DNA from 3 places in the Streptomyces sp. NPDC002144 genome. Region 2 is predicted to be linked to each of the others. Evidence: riboswitches for the same ligand, from Rfam matches in the RefSeq annotation. Region 2 holds a riboswitch; each other region holds the start of a gene.
What was found. A riboswitch is a leader RNA that binds a small molecule or an ion and turns the genes downstream of it on or off. The one in region 2 is predicted to bind cobalamin.
Positions count from the first base shown of each region.

Region 1: linked by a shared signal. The riboswitch ahead of ACWCQ1_RS29075 (CbtB domain-containing protein) and the one ahead of ACWCQ1_RS07720 (Nickel transporter NicT) in region 2 are both predicted to bind cobalamin.
Region 3: linked by a shared signal. The riboswitch ahead of ACWCQ1_RS05240 (cobalamin biosynthesis protein) and the one ahead of ACWCQ1_RS07720 (Nickel transporter NicT) in region 2 are both predicted to bind cobalamin.

Region 1 is NZ_JBSFDB010000021.1:138,187-142,112, forward strand. It holds gene ACWCQ1_RS29070 (phosphatidylglycerol lysyltransferase domain-containing protein) at 1-1,342, shown strand, start outside; cobalamin riboswitch at 1,370-1,515, shown strand; gene ACWCQ1_RS29075 (CbtB domain-containing protein) at 1,551-1,772, shown strand; gene ACWCQ1_RS29080 (CbtA family protein) at 1,795-2,553, shown strand; gene ACWCQ1_RS29085 (histidine phosphatase family protein) at 2,610-3,197, opposite strand; gene ACWCQ1_RS29090 (SpoIIE family protein phosphatase) at 3,344-3,926, shown strand, end outside.
Region 2 is NZ_JBSFDB010000004.1:104,844-108,769, reverse strand. It holds gene ACWCQ1_RS07725 (nucleoside hydrolase) at 1-804, shown strand, start outside; gene ACWCQ1_RS07720 (Nickel transporter NicT) at 835-1,917, opposite strand; cobalamin riboswitch at 1,944-2,132, opposite strand; gene ACWCQ1_RS07715 (ArsR/SmtB family transcription factor) at 2,213-2,572, shown strand; gene ACWCQ1_RS07710 (LAETG motif-containing sortase-dependent surface protein) at 2,732-3,652, opposite strand.
Region 3 is NZ_JBSFDB010000003.1:60,563-64,488, reverse strand. It holds gene ACWCQ1_RS05245 (cobyric acid synthase) at 1-1,089, opposite strand, end outside; gene ACWCQ1_RS05240 (cobalamin biosynthesis protein) at 1,086-2,027, opposite strand; cobalamin riboswitch at 2,150-2,289, opposite strand; gene ACWCQ1_RS05235 (hypothetical protein) at 2,417-2,644, opposite strand; gene ACWCQ1_RS05230 (anion permease) at 2,679-3,917, opposite strand.

The DNA of each region.
Region 1 (3,926 bases), on a different contig from region 2:
CGTCGCCGCACTGCTGATCAGCCGCCGTGAGTTCAACGCCGTGGGAGACCCCTCCAACCCGAAGCTGGCACTGGCCGTCGGTGTGGGCGGCCTGGCGGTCACCGGAGGCTTGGGCACCCTCCTCGTCCACGCGACGAACAAACTCCCCGGCGCCACCCTCGCCGACGAGATCGCCTACGCCCTCCTGCGCGGCGTGAGCGTCGGCCCCCTCGCCGACACCGTCACCGCGGTCCACGCCCCCCGCTGGACCGACATCATCATCAACATCCTGCTCGCGGCGGCTTTCTGCCTGGTCCTGTACGCCCTTTTCCGCTCCCCGCGCGGCCGCCGACTGCTCGGCCCCGAGGACGAGGAACGACTCCACGCCCTGCTCGACAAGCACGGAGCCCGCGACTCCCTCGGCTACTTCGCCCTGCGCCGCGACAAGGCGGCGATCTTCTCCCCGACCGGCAAGGCGGCCGTCACCTATCGTGTCGTCGGCGGCGTCAGCCTGGCGTCCGGTGACCCGATCGGCGACCCGGAGGCCTGGCCCGGCGCGATCGACGCGTGGCTGACCGAAGCGCGCCAGCACGCCTGGACGCCCGCGGTGATGGGCGCGAGCGAGGAGGCGGGCACCATCTACGCCCGCCACGGTCTGGACGCCCTGGAACTCGGCGACGAGGCGATCGTCGACATCGCCGACTTCACCCTCGAAGGCCGCGCCATGCGCGTCGTACGGCAGGCGCACAACCGGGTGCGCCGGGCCGGTTACACGGTCCAGATCCGCCGCCACCAGGACATCCCGGCCGAAGAGATGGCGACGCTCATCGAGGCTGCCGACCGCTGGCGCGACGGCGCCACCGAACGCGGCTTCTCCATGGCCCTCGGCCGCCTCGGCGACCCGTCGGACGGCCGCTGCGTGATGCTGGTGTGCCGCGACGCGGACGACGTCCCCCGGGCCCTGCTGAGCTTCGTCCCCTGGGGCGAGCACGGCCTCTCCCTCGACCTGATGCGCCGCGATCGCGACTGCGAGAACGGTCTGATGGAGTTCATGGTGGTCGAACTCCTCCTCAGAGGAGCCGAGCTGGGCATCCAGCGCGTCTCCCTGAACTTCGCGATGTTCCGCTCGGTCTTCGAACGCGGCTCCCGTCTCGGCGCGGGCCCGGTGCTCCGCCTCTGGCACGCCACCCTCACGTTCTTCTCCCGCTGGTGGCAGATCGAGTCCTTGTACCGCGCGAACGCCAAGTACCGCCCCATCTGGGAACCGCGCTACCTGCTCTTCGCTCGCAGCAGTGACATCCCCCGGATCGGCCTGGCGAGCGCCCGCGCGGAGGGGTTCCTCACGCTGCCCTGGCAGAACTGAACGAACTGCCAGGGCGGTCTTGGCCAGGTCCTCGACACACGGTACGGTCGGCGGGATATCGACGACGGCAAGACGGAAGCCGGTGGGAATCCGGAACGGTCGCGCCACTGTGTGCCCCGCCTCCCAGGAGGTGGCGGCGAGTCAGACCCGTAGCCGTCGTCCTGTGCACCACCGAGATGGGACGCGAACTCCCAGAGGAGGCCCTGCCATGGCGCAGCATGTCGCCCAGCCGACCGCCACCACCCCCGCTCTCCCCGCCAAGCTGCCGATCGGCGCGATCGTCCCGTGGGCGGTCTTCTTCGGCATCCTGATGCTGGTCCTGCTGTACTTCGTCGGCGCCGAGCAGGGCGCCACCTCCGTCGTCTCCGGCTCGGACGTCCACGAGTGGGTCCACGACGCCCGTCATCTGCTCGGCTTCCCCTGCCACTGACGCAAGGGACGCCGACACCCTCATGAATTCCGCAACCGTACGGAACCTTCTTGTACGGGGCATGCTCGCCGGCCTTGCCGCCGGCGTGCTCGCCCTGGTCGTGGCCTACTTCCTCGGTGAACCGAACGTCGACAAGGCGATCGGTTTCGAGGATGCCCACTCCCACGAGCACGAGATGGTGATCGTCTCCCGCTCCCTGCAGTCCACCGCGGGCCTGGCCACCGGCGTCCTCGTCTACGGCGTGGCGTTCGGCGGTGTCGCCGCTCTGGCCTACTGTTTCGCGCTCGGCCGGATGGGCCGCTTCGGTCCGCGGGCGATCGCGCTGCTGTTGTCCGGCAGCGCGCTGCTGGCGGTCTACGTCGTGCCGTTCCTGAAGTACCCGGCCAACCCGCCCGCCGTCGGCGACCCCGACACCATCGGCAGGCGGACCGCCCTGTACTTCCTGATGATGCTGCTCAGCGTCCTGATCGCGATCGCGGCGACCATCCTGGGCAAGCGCCTCGCGCCCGGCCTGGGCACCTGGTGGGCGACCGTGATCGCGGTGGCCGCCTTCGCCCTTGTGATCGGGCTCGCCTACGCGTTCCTGCCCGCCGTCAACGAGGTGCCGAAGGACTTCCCGGCCACCGTGCTGTGGCGCTTCCGGCTCTCCGCGCTGGCCATCCAGCTCACGCTGTGGACCGGATTCGGCCTGCTCTTCGGCGAGTTGGCCGAACGCCTGCTCAACCCCAAGCCCGTGACAGCCACCGCCGCGGGCCGACGGACGGTCGCCGCGCCCAACTGACCGAACCGCCGCAGATGCGAGGGCCCACGGAATGCACCACTCTCCAGGGCCCTCCGTCAGCGGGATCTGGTCGCCTGAAGCGGGTGCCCGAGCCGCAGGTTCCAGCGTTCGGAGCGTCCGGTGATCTCGGTCGCCGTCAGTGGAGGAACGTCCGCGCGCCAGAAGGCCCGCGGGGGCGCCCCCAGCACGTGCACCACCACGGCCCGTACGACGTCGGGCTCCACCAGGGCGATCGTGTGGCCGTCCGTGCGGGACGCCGTGTCCAGCCACTGCCCGATCCGCAGGCACAGGTCCCGCACCGACTCTCCGCCGTGAGGCGCGGAGTCCGGGTCGCCGAGCCACAGCGCGACCGCCTCCGGCTCGGACCGGCTCACGTCGTCGAGGGTGAGCCCCTGCCAGCGGCCCACGCGCAGGCCCGTGAGCTCGTCCGGCGAGTCGTCCGCACTCAGCCCGAGTGCCGTGGCGGTCTCCCGGCAGCGCACGCTGGGAGAGGTGACGACGCGAACGGCCGGGCGCATGGTTCCGGCTGCCGTGCGGGCCTGCGCCGCGCCGTCGTCGTCGAGCGAGGTCCTACCGTCGTCGAAGCGCGCCTGGCGCATCGACGGGCCCAGGGCAGGCGAAATGAGGGTCACACGACTGGTCACGTGGTCCGCGGCTCCTGTCTCTACCGGATAGGCCACATACGATCACGCAGAACCGGACCAGGCCAACAGCCGTATATGCCCCGTAAAAGGTGAAAAAATATGGGTTCTGGGCAGACGGTGAGGATGGAGATGGGCGGCGAAGGGTTTTGACCGGTCCGGATGATCCGCGTACGGACACCGGCCCCCTGGATGCCGCGTTGGCGGAGACGGTCCGCCGTACCGGCGCGTCCATCGGCGCCCTCTACCTGCTCGCGCCGGACGGGCCGCTGCTGCGTCTCGACGCGGTGTGCGGGGCGCCGGTCGAGTTCGCCGCACCCTGGGCGAAGGTCCCGCTCGCCTCTCCGGCGCCGGTCGCCGAGGCCGTGCGCGAGGAGCGGATGGTGTGGGTGGCCAGCCAGGAGGAGATGGCCCGCTCCTATCCGCGCACCGCGATGGTGCTTCCCTACCCGATGTCGCTGGTCGCCGCGCCCGTCACCGGCGTGCGGCAGTGGGGGTGCCTGCTGTTGATGTGGCCGGCAGCGCGTCCGCCCCACATGACCCCGCGCGAGCGCGGCAACATCACGTCCAGTTGCCGGCGTCTTGCCCGCCTGCTGGAGGAAACCGCCGAGCAGGCCGCGGGCGCCCGCACCGGAGGGCCGCGCGCAGTGCCGGTGGGAATCGGCCGCCGGTACGCGCCCCCGGAACTGGCCCTCGCCGATTTCGTCGAGCGGCTGCCCGGCGGAAGCTGCG
Region 2 (3,926 bases):
GTGCTGGAGCAGGCCGGCGCCCCGGAGATCCCCGTCGGACGGGGCGCCGAGCGGCCGTTGATCGAGCCGGTGCGCACGGCACGGCATGTGCACGGGGTGGACGGCATGGGCGACATCGGTCTGCCCGCGCCGACCCGCGCCCCGGCCGACGTGGACGCCGTGACGCTGCTGCGCCGCGAGATCCTCGCCTCGCCGCGCCCGGTGACGCTGGTCCCGACGGCGCCCCTGACCAACATCGCGCTGCTGCTGCGGACGCACCCGGACGTGGTCCGCAACATCGAGCGGATCGTCTTCATGGGCGGCGCGGTCGCGACCGGGAACGCCACCGCGGTCGCCGAGTTCAACGTCTGGCACGACCCGGAGGCCGCCGCCGTCCTGCTCACCGCCGGCGTGCCCATCACGATGTACGGCCTCGACGTGTTCCAGCGGGTCGTGGTGCCGGGCGCGGACGTACGACGGCTGCGGGCGAGCGCGGAGCCCGGCACCCGTCTCGCCGGTGAACTCCTCGCCCACCGCCCGTCCTCGCCGGACCCGGACAGCGACGAGATCGCCGGCGGGCTCGGGGACGCGGGCGCGGTCTGCTCCGTCGCCGACCCGGCCGGCATCACCACCAGCCTGCTCCCCGTCGAGGTCTCCCTCGCCCCCGGACCCACCCGGGGACAGACGATCGTCGACCGCCGCGCCCGCCCCGGCGAGTCCGAGATCCACGAGGGCGCCCGCGCACAGCCCCTGGTCGACGTGGCCCTGGACGTGGACGTGCCCCGCTTCGTCAAGCTGTGGCTGTCGGCGGTCGAGAGGCCGTGACGGCGCGCGGGCCGGCGAAGACGGTGCGGGTCACGGGCTTTCCGCCGCCCGCACCGACCACTTCTGTTCCACCTTCGCCACCCGCCAGTAGGTCAGCGCCGCCGCCCACACCACCACGAACAGGCCGACGATGACGTAGCCGACGTTGTCCAGGTCGAGGCCGGCGATCCAGCCCGTGACCGAGTCGGTCAGGTCGAACTTCTCGTGCAGGACGCCCACCAGCTCGATCGTGCCGATGAAGAAGGCCACGGCGATGGACAGACCGGTGATGGTCAGGTTGTAGAAGACCTTGCGGACCGGGTTGGAGAAGGCCCACTGGTAGGCGAAGTTCATGAACGTGCCGTCCAGCGTGTCGAACAGGCTCATCCCCGCCGCGAAGAGCAGCGGCAGGCACAGGACCGCGTACCAGGGCAGTCCCGCCGCCGCGCCGGAGCCCGCCATCACCATCAGCGTGACCTCGGTCGCGGTGTCGAAGCCGAGCCCGAAGAGGAAGCCCAGGGGGTACATCTGGCCCGGGCGGGTGATCGACCTGGTGAGGCGGCCGAGGATCCGGTTCATGAAGCCCCGGGAATCCAGGTGGGCTTCGAGCTCCGACTCGTCGTACGTCCCCGCCCGCATCGCCCTGAAGACCTTCAGGATGCCCATCAGGGCCACCAGGTTGAGCGCGGCGATGATGTAGAGGAACGTGCCCGAGATCGTCGTACCGAGGAAGCCGAGCACCTTGTGGGTGCCGGAGTTCTCGTTCATGACCTTGCCGGCGAGCGCCGTGCCGCCGGCGATCATCGCGGCCAGCACCACGACCACGCTGGAGTGCCCCAGCGCGAACCAGAAGCCCACCGACACCGGCCGTTTGCCGTCGGCCATCAGCTTGCGGGTGGTGTTGTCGATCGCGGCGATGTGGTCGGCGTCGAAGGCGTGCCGCACGCCCAGCGTGTAGGCGGTGACGCCGAGGCCGATGCCGAAGGCCTTGGAGCCGACCTCGTAGTGGCCGGGGACGACGAGGAGGAAGAGGATCCCGAAGGCGGCGACGTGGAGGGCGGCGATCACCGCCACCAGCCCCACGGTCTTGACGGTGTCCTCGCGCCGCCAGCGGAAAGAAGCAGCGTCGGGCATGTTCACGCTCCAGCACCTCGTGGATCACTTCGTGAGATGCCGTGGCCGGTCTCCTGGCTGACGGGTCGTGCGTCCCCGGTCCGCCTTCCCGGCCGTGGTGAAACGGCCAGTGGCTGTCCCCTGCGGGACGTGGACCGGTGACTTCCCGATCACAGTGGCGAGGGCCGCGTCGGCATCGCACCGACTTCCCGAACACCACGGCCCGCCCACCGTAGGGGGGAGCGGCCCTTCCTGCATAGCTGCGTACCTGTGCAGGTATCGAAGATCACAGAGGCACGCCTGCGAGGATGTGTGCATGCATCTCGTCCCGGCCGACCGCGCGGAGCGCCGCACCATCGACGGCCACCGGGTGTGCGACGCCATCGCCGCCATCGGTGACGAGGCCCATGTGCGCACCTGGGCCGACCGCTTCTCGCTGCTCGCCGACCCCAAACGGCTCGCGCTGCTGCTCGCCCTGCACCGCACCGGCCCGCTCGCCGTCTCCGACCTCGCGATCGCGACCGGCATGAACGACCCCGCCGTCTCCCAGGCCCTGCGCCTGCTGCGGGCGGCCGGGGTGGTGGCCGGCGATAAGGAGGGCCGCGTCGTCCGCTACCGCCTGGTCGACGACGACACCCGCCTCCTCCTCAAACACTGCACGGCCGACGGCACGTGACAGCTGACGGCGCGTAGCAGCCGACGGCACGCCGCGCATGACCTTCAAGGCACACGACCAGCACCCGCACCGCACATCACCAGCACCGCACGACCGGTGCCGCGCGTGACGAACGCCCCGGAGCGGGGGATCTCCGGGGCGTTCGTCTTCGGGGGTGGTTCAGGAGCGGGCGCCGCGGCGGCGCTTGCTCGCGACGACGATCGCCGCGCCGCCCGCCAGGAGCGCCGCCGCGCCGCCGGCGATCAGGCCGGAGTCGCTGCCGCCGCCGGTCTCGGCGAGGCCGCCGCCACCGCCGTTCGGCGTGGCCGCCGGGACGGTGGTGGACGCCGAGGCGACCGGGGTGTCGGTCGAGGCCGGGGTCGACTCGGAGGCGCTCGGCGTCGGGGTGGCGCTCTCGGAGGCCGGGGGCGTCGACGGCGGCGTGGAGGCCGGCGGGGTGCTCGGGGGCTGCGACTCGGTCGTGCAGTCCTTCGTACCGCCGTTCCAGGACGCGATCAGCTTGTCCTTGATGACCGCGTGGTCCGGGCCGGCCGGCAGGTCGCCGTGCTGGAACCCGTCCTTGGCGTCCAGTTTGCCGTCGAACTTGGTGGCGCCGCGGTAGAGGTCGATCTGCGCGAAGCAGCCCGCGTCCGGCACAGCGATGTCCAGCGAGTCGGTCTGCCCGGGCTTGACGGTCACGGTGTCGAAGTCGACGAAGACCTGCTGCCCCGAGGTCGCGAAGCTCGCGCCGTGGGCGAGGTAGGAGGCGAGCGAGGCGGTGCAGGTGGAGGCGTCACCGGCGGTACGGACCTTGATGTGGACCTTGCCGTCGTCGGTGGGCTTCAGCGTCTGGTCGTCGACCTTCACCGAGTCGTAGAAGTCCGTGCCGTCCAGCGAGAACTGGCAGCGGTCGGCCTCCGTCTTGGTGCCCGCACCGGTGCCGGGCTTGTAGGAACCGCCGGCCTTCCAGCCGTCACCGCCCGGAGTTCCGCCGTGGGCCCAGGCGCCGGAGGCGGCGGCGACGGTTGCGGCGCACAGGGCGAGCGACGCGGCGCCCGTCCCCATGAGGCGGCGCACGGTGACACGTCTCACTATGGACATGCGGATCCCCATCTTGGCGTGCGTGACCCGGGCACGGCGGCGCGGGACAGCATGCGGCGGCCGGCCGTGCCGGGGAGAATGGTCTGTGAAAACACCGGGCCCATTGGTCACATGCGCCTCAGTGCGCTCACATGGTGGATCTCCCGGCCGAACACTGTCAACCTGCGGTGACGCGCCGAAAGTTCAACCAGCCATCACGATTACGCCACAGTAGGAACGGGCGGATCCGCTTCCGTTCGACCGCCCGAACCTCTTGACCGACAGGAGTTGTTCG
Region 3 (3,926 bases), on a different contig from region 2:
GTCCACCGTGCCTGCCCGCGACTCGACCTCGTCCTCGATGCGCTCACCCAGGATCTGGAAGCCGCCGCAGACGCCGAGGACGGGCCGCTGCTCGGCGGCCCTGCGCCGCAGCGCGTCCGCGAGGCCGCGCTCCCGCAGCCACTCCAGGGCGCGGACCGTGCCCCGCGTCCCCGGGATCACGACGAGATCGGCGTCGGCCAGCTCCTCCGGCCGGTCCACGAACCGCACCACGACCCCGGGTTCGGCGGCCAGGGCGTCCACGTCGGTGAAGTTCGACATGAGCGGGATCGCGCAGACGGCGACCCGCAGCACGTCCTCACCCAGGGGAGGGGCGACGTTCGACTCCCGTACGGTCCCGCGCAGGGAGACCCGCAGCCCGTCCTCCTCGTCGATGCCGAGTCCGTGCCGGAAGGGCAGAACACCGTAGGTGCGCCGCCCGGTGAGCCCGTGCAGCATGTCGAGGCCCGGTTCGAGCAGCGACACGTCACCCCGGAACTTGTTCACCAGGAACCCGGCGACGAGCCGCTGGTCCTCCTCCGACAGCAGCGCCACCGTCCCGAAGAACGAGGCGAACACGCCCCCGCGGTCGATGTCACCGACCACGAGGACGGGAAGTCCGGCGTTGCGGGCGATCCCCATGTTCACGATGTCGGTCCGGCGCAGATTGATCTCCGCGGGACTGCCGGCCCCCTCACAGATCACCGCGTCATACGTGCCCCGCAACTCGGCGAGACACTCCAGCACGGTCCCGAGCAGCTTCTGCTGCCGCCCGCCGTGGTACCCCCGCGCGCTCAGCTCGCCCACGGGCCTGCCCATGAGCACGACCTGGCTGCTCTGTTCGCCCCCGGGCTTCAGCAGCACCGGGTTCATCTGCGCCGTCGGCTCGATCCGGCACGCCTGCGCCTGCATGGCCTGCGCCCGCCCGATCTCGGCGCCCTCGCGGGTCACGAAGGAGTTGAGCGACATGTTCTGCGCCTTGAAGGGAGCCACCTTGACCCCTTGGCGCACCAGCCACCGGCAGATCCCGGCGGTGACGACACTCTTGCCGGCGTCGGAGGTGGTGCCGGCGACGAGGAGACCCCCGCTCATGACGTACGTCCCTTCACCAACAGGCGCGCGGCGGCAGTGACGCCGAGCGCGAGCAGACCGACGCGCCGGGAGAGCCGTACGGCCCGCTCGATGTCCGGTACGGCGACGGCGCGGCCCCGCGTGTTGAGCACGGGCCGGTGCTCGACCCGTCCGCCGTAGGAGAGGGTCCCGCCCAGGCGCACGCCGAGCGCTCCCGCGAACGAGGCCTCCACAGGACCGGCGTTGGGGCTCGGATGCTTCGCCGCGTCCGCCCGCCAGGCCCGTGCCGCTCCGCGCGGGTCGCCGCCCGCGACCGTCGCCAGTGCCGCGGTCAGCCGGGCTCCCGGCCAGCCGGCCACGTCGTCCAGCCGCGCGGAGGCCCACCCGTACCGCCGGTACCGCGCCGACCTGTGACCGACCATGGCGTCCAGCGTGTTGACGGCCCGGAACCCGAGCAGCCCGGGCACCCCGCCGACGGCCCCCCACACCAATGCCCCGACCACCGCGTCCGAGGTGTTCTCGGCGACCGACTCCACCACGGCCCGGGCCATCCCGTCCGCGTCCAGCGTCTGCGGATCCCGCCCGCACAGATGCGGCAACCGCTCCCGGGCACCCTCGACGTCACCCGCCCGCAGGGCCCGACCGATGCCCCGCGCCTCGCGCGCGAGCGAGCTGCCGCCGACAACCGCCCAGGTGGCGGCGGCGGTCAGGGCCACGGAAGCGGTACGGGACGGACGTACGGTCTTCTCCGCCACGGCGCCCAGCGCCACGGCACCCCCGACGCACACGGCGGCGTGCAGCGTCCCCCACCCGCGGTGGTCCCGCCACAGCACCCGTTCCACGGCACCCGCGGCCCGTCCGAAAGCGGCGACCGGGTGCCCCCGGCGCGGATCGCCGAGCAACTGGTCGCCGAGGAGGCCGGCGGCGGCGCCGTACGCGAAGACGCGACCGGCACGCATCGGCTCAGCCGGCCGTGCGGCCGGGCAGCGCCCCGGGGCCCTTCGGAAGGATCCCGGTCCTGTACCTCAAACGGCAGGCGAGCATGGCTGTATGTCCTCACTCAGGGTGTCCGCGCCCTGGTTCGACGAGACCGGCGGTGGGAGTTCCTGGCTCCCGGGGCTACCTACCCCGGTGACAGTGGCGGGACCGCGCCGGACTCGCACCGGCTTCCTCCCTTGCCGCCGTACATGGCTCCCGCAGTCCACCACGCCCCTGGAAGACCCGTCAACTTGCCGTTGACCTGCGGCGGGAGAGTGTGCTGAGGCCCACACGCGAGGGGTCGCCGTGGTCACGGAAACGCGAGGTGCCGGGACGGATCACCGTCCCGGCACCAACAGGGGGTCAGGGCTCAGCCCTTGGCCATGATCAGGTTGATTCCGTACGCCACCGCCGCCGCGCACCCCGCGAAGGCCACGTACGCTCCGGCCGTCGCGAGGGCCGCCGAGCCGCCCTGCGCGGTGGCCCGCTCGCGGTGCGACAGGCCCATGACGCCGAGGGTGAACAGGGCCACGAGGCCCACGGTGACCGCGAGGCTGACACCGAAGACGGAGCCCAGGGCCGACCAGTCGATCTTCATGCTGCTGATTCCTTCGTTACCGGGTGGCCGGGGCTCAGACGGCGGCCGGCGGGGCCGCCGGTTCCGTGGTGGTGACCGGCGCGGGGATCGTGGCCGTCAGACCCTCTGTCACCGTGCCCGGCGGAGGAGGGGTGACGGCGGCGATCGCCGTGGTGACGACGCCGGCCGGCTCCTCGGTCTCGTTGACGTTCGACGCGTCGACGACATCGCGGCGCGAGACCTTCCAGATCGCGGCGCTCGCGGCGACGAGGAAGACGGCGACGACGGCGGTGCCCCAGTCCCCGAGGTCCGTCACGGACTCCGCGCCCGCGCCGACCAGGGCGGCGGCCGGCAGTGTCAGGACCCAGGCGACCAGCATCCGGGTCGCGGTGGACCAGCGCACCACCCCGCCCTTGCGGCCGAGGCCCGCGCCCATCACCGAACCGGAGACGACGTGCGTGGTGGAGAGGGAGAAACCGAGGTGCGAGGAGGCCAGGATGGCCGTCGCCGCGCTGGTCTGGGCGGCGAAGCCCTGCCGCGGCTGAAGCTCGGTCAGGCCCTTGCCCATCGTGCGGATGATGCGCCAGCCGCCGATGTATGTGCCGAGGGCGATGGCCAGACCCGCGGAGAGGATGACCCAGGTGGGCGGGTCGGAGTCGGGGGCGACGGCGCCGCCGGCGACCAGGGCGAGGGTGATGATGCCCATCGTCTTCTGCGCGTCGTTGGTGCCGTGGGCCAGCGAGACCAGGCCGGCCGAGGCGATCTGCCCGGCGCGGTAGCCCTTCTCGGCCGCCTTGCCGTCGGCCTTGCGGTCGAGGGCGTAGGAGAAGCGGGTCGCGAGCATCGCGGCGAGCCCGGCGACGAGCGGCGCGGCGAGCGCCGGCAGCAGCACCTTGGTGACGAGCACGTCGCCGTGGACCGCGCCGAAGCCGGCCGAGGCGACGGTGGCGCCGATCAGACCGCCCATCAGGGCGTGCGAGGAACTGGAGGGCAGGCCCACCAGCCAGGTCACCAGGTTCCAGAGGATCGCGCCGACCAGGGCGGCGAAGATGACCTCGGGACGGATGCCGTTCTCATCGACGAGACCCTTGGAGATCGTGTTCGCGACCTCCACGGAGAGGAAGGCGCCAACAAGGTTGAGCGCGGCGGACATGGCCACCGCGACCTTGGGCTTGAGTGCGCCGGTCGAGATGGTGGTGGCCATCGCGTTGGCGGTGTCGTGGAAACCGTTCGTGAAATCGAACGCGAGTGCGGTGATCACCACAATCGCGAGGATCAGCGAGAAGTTTTCCATTTACCCAGG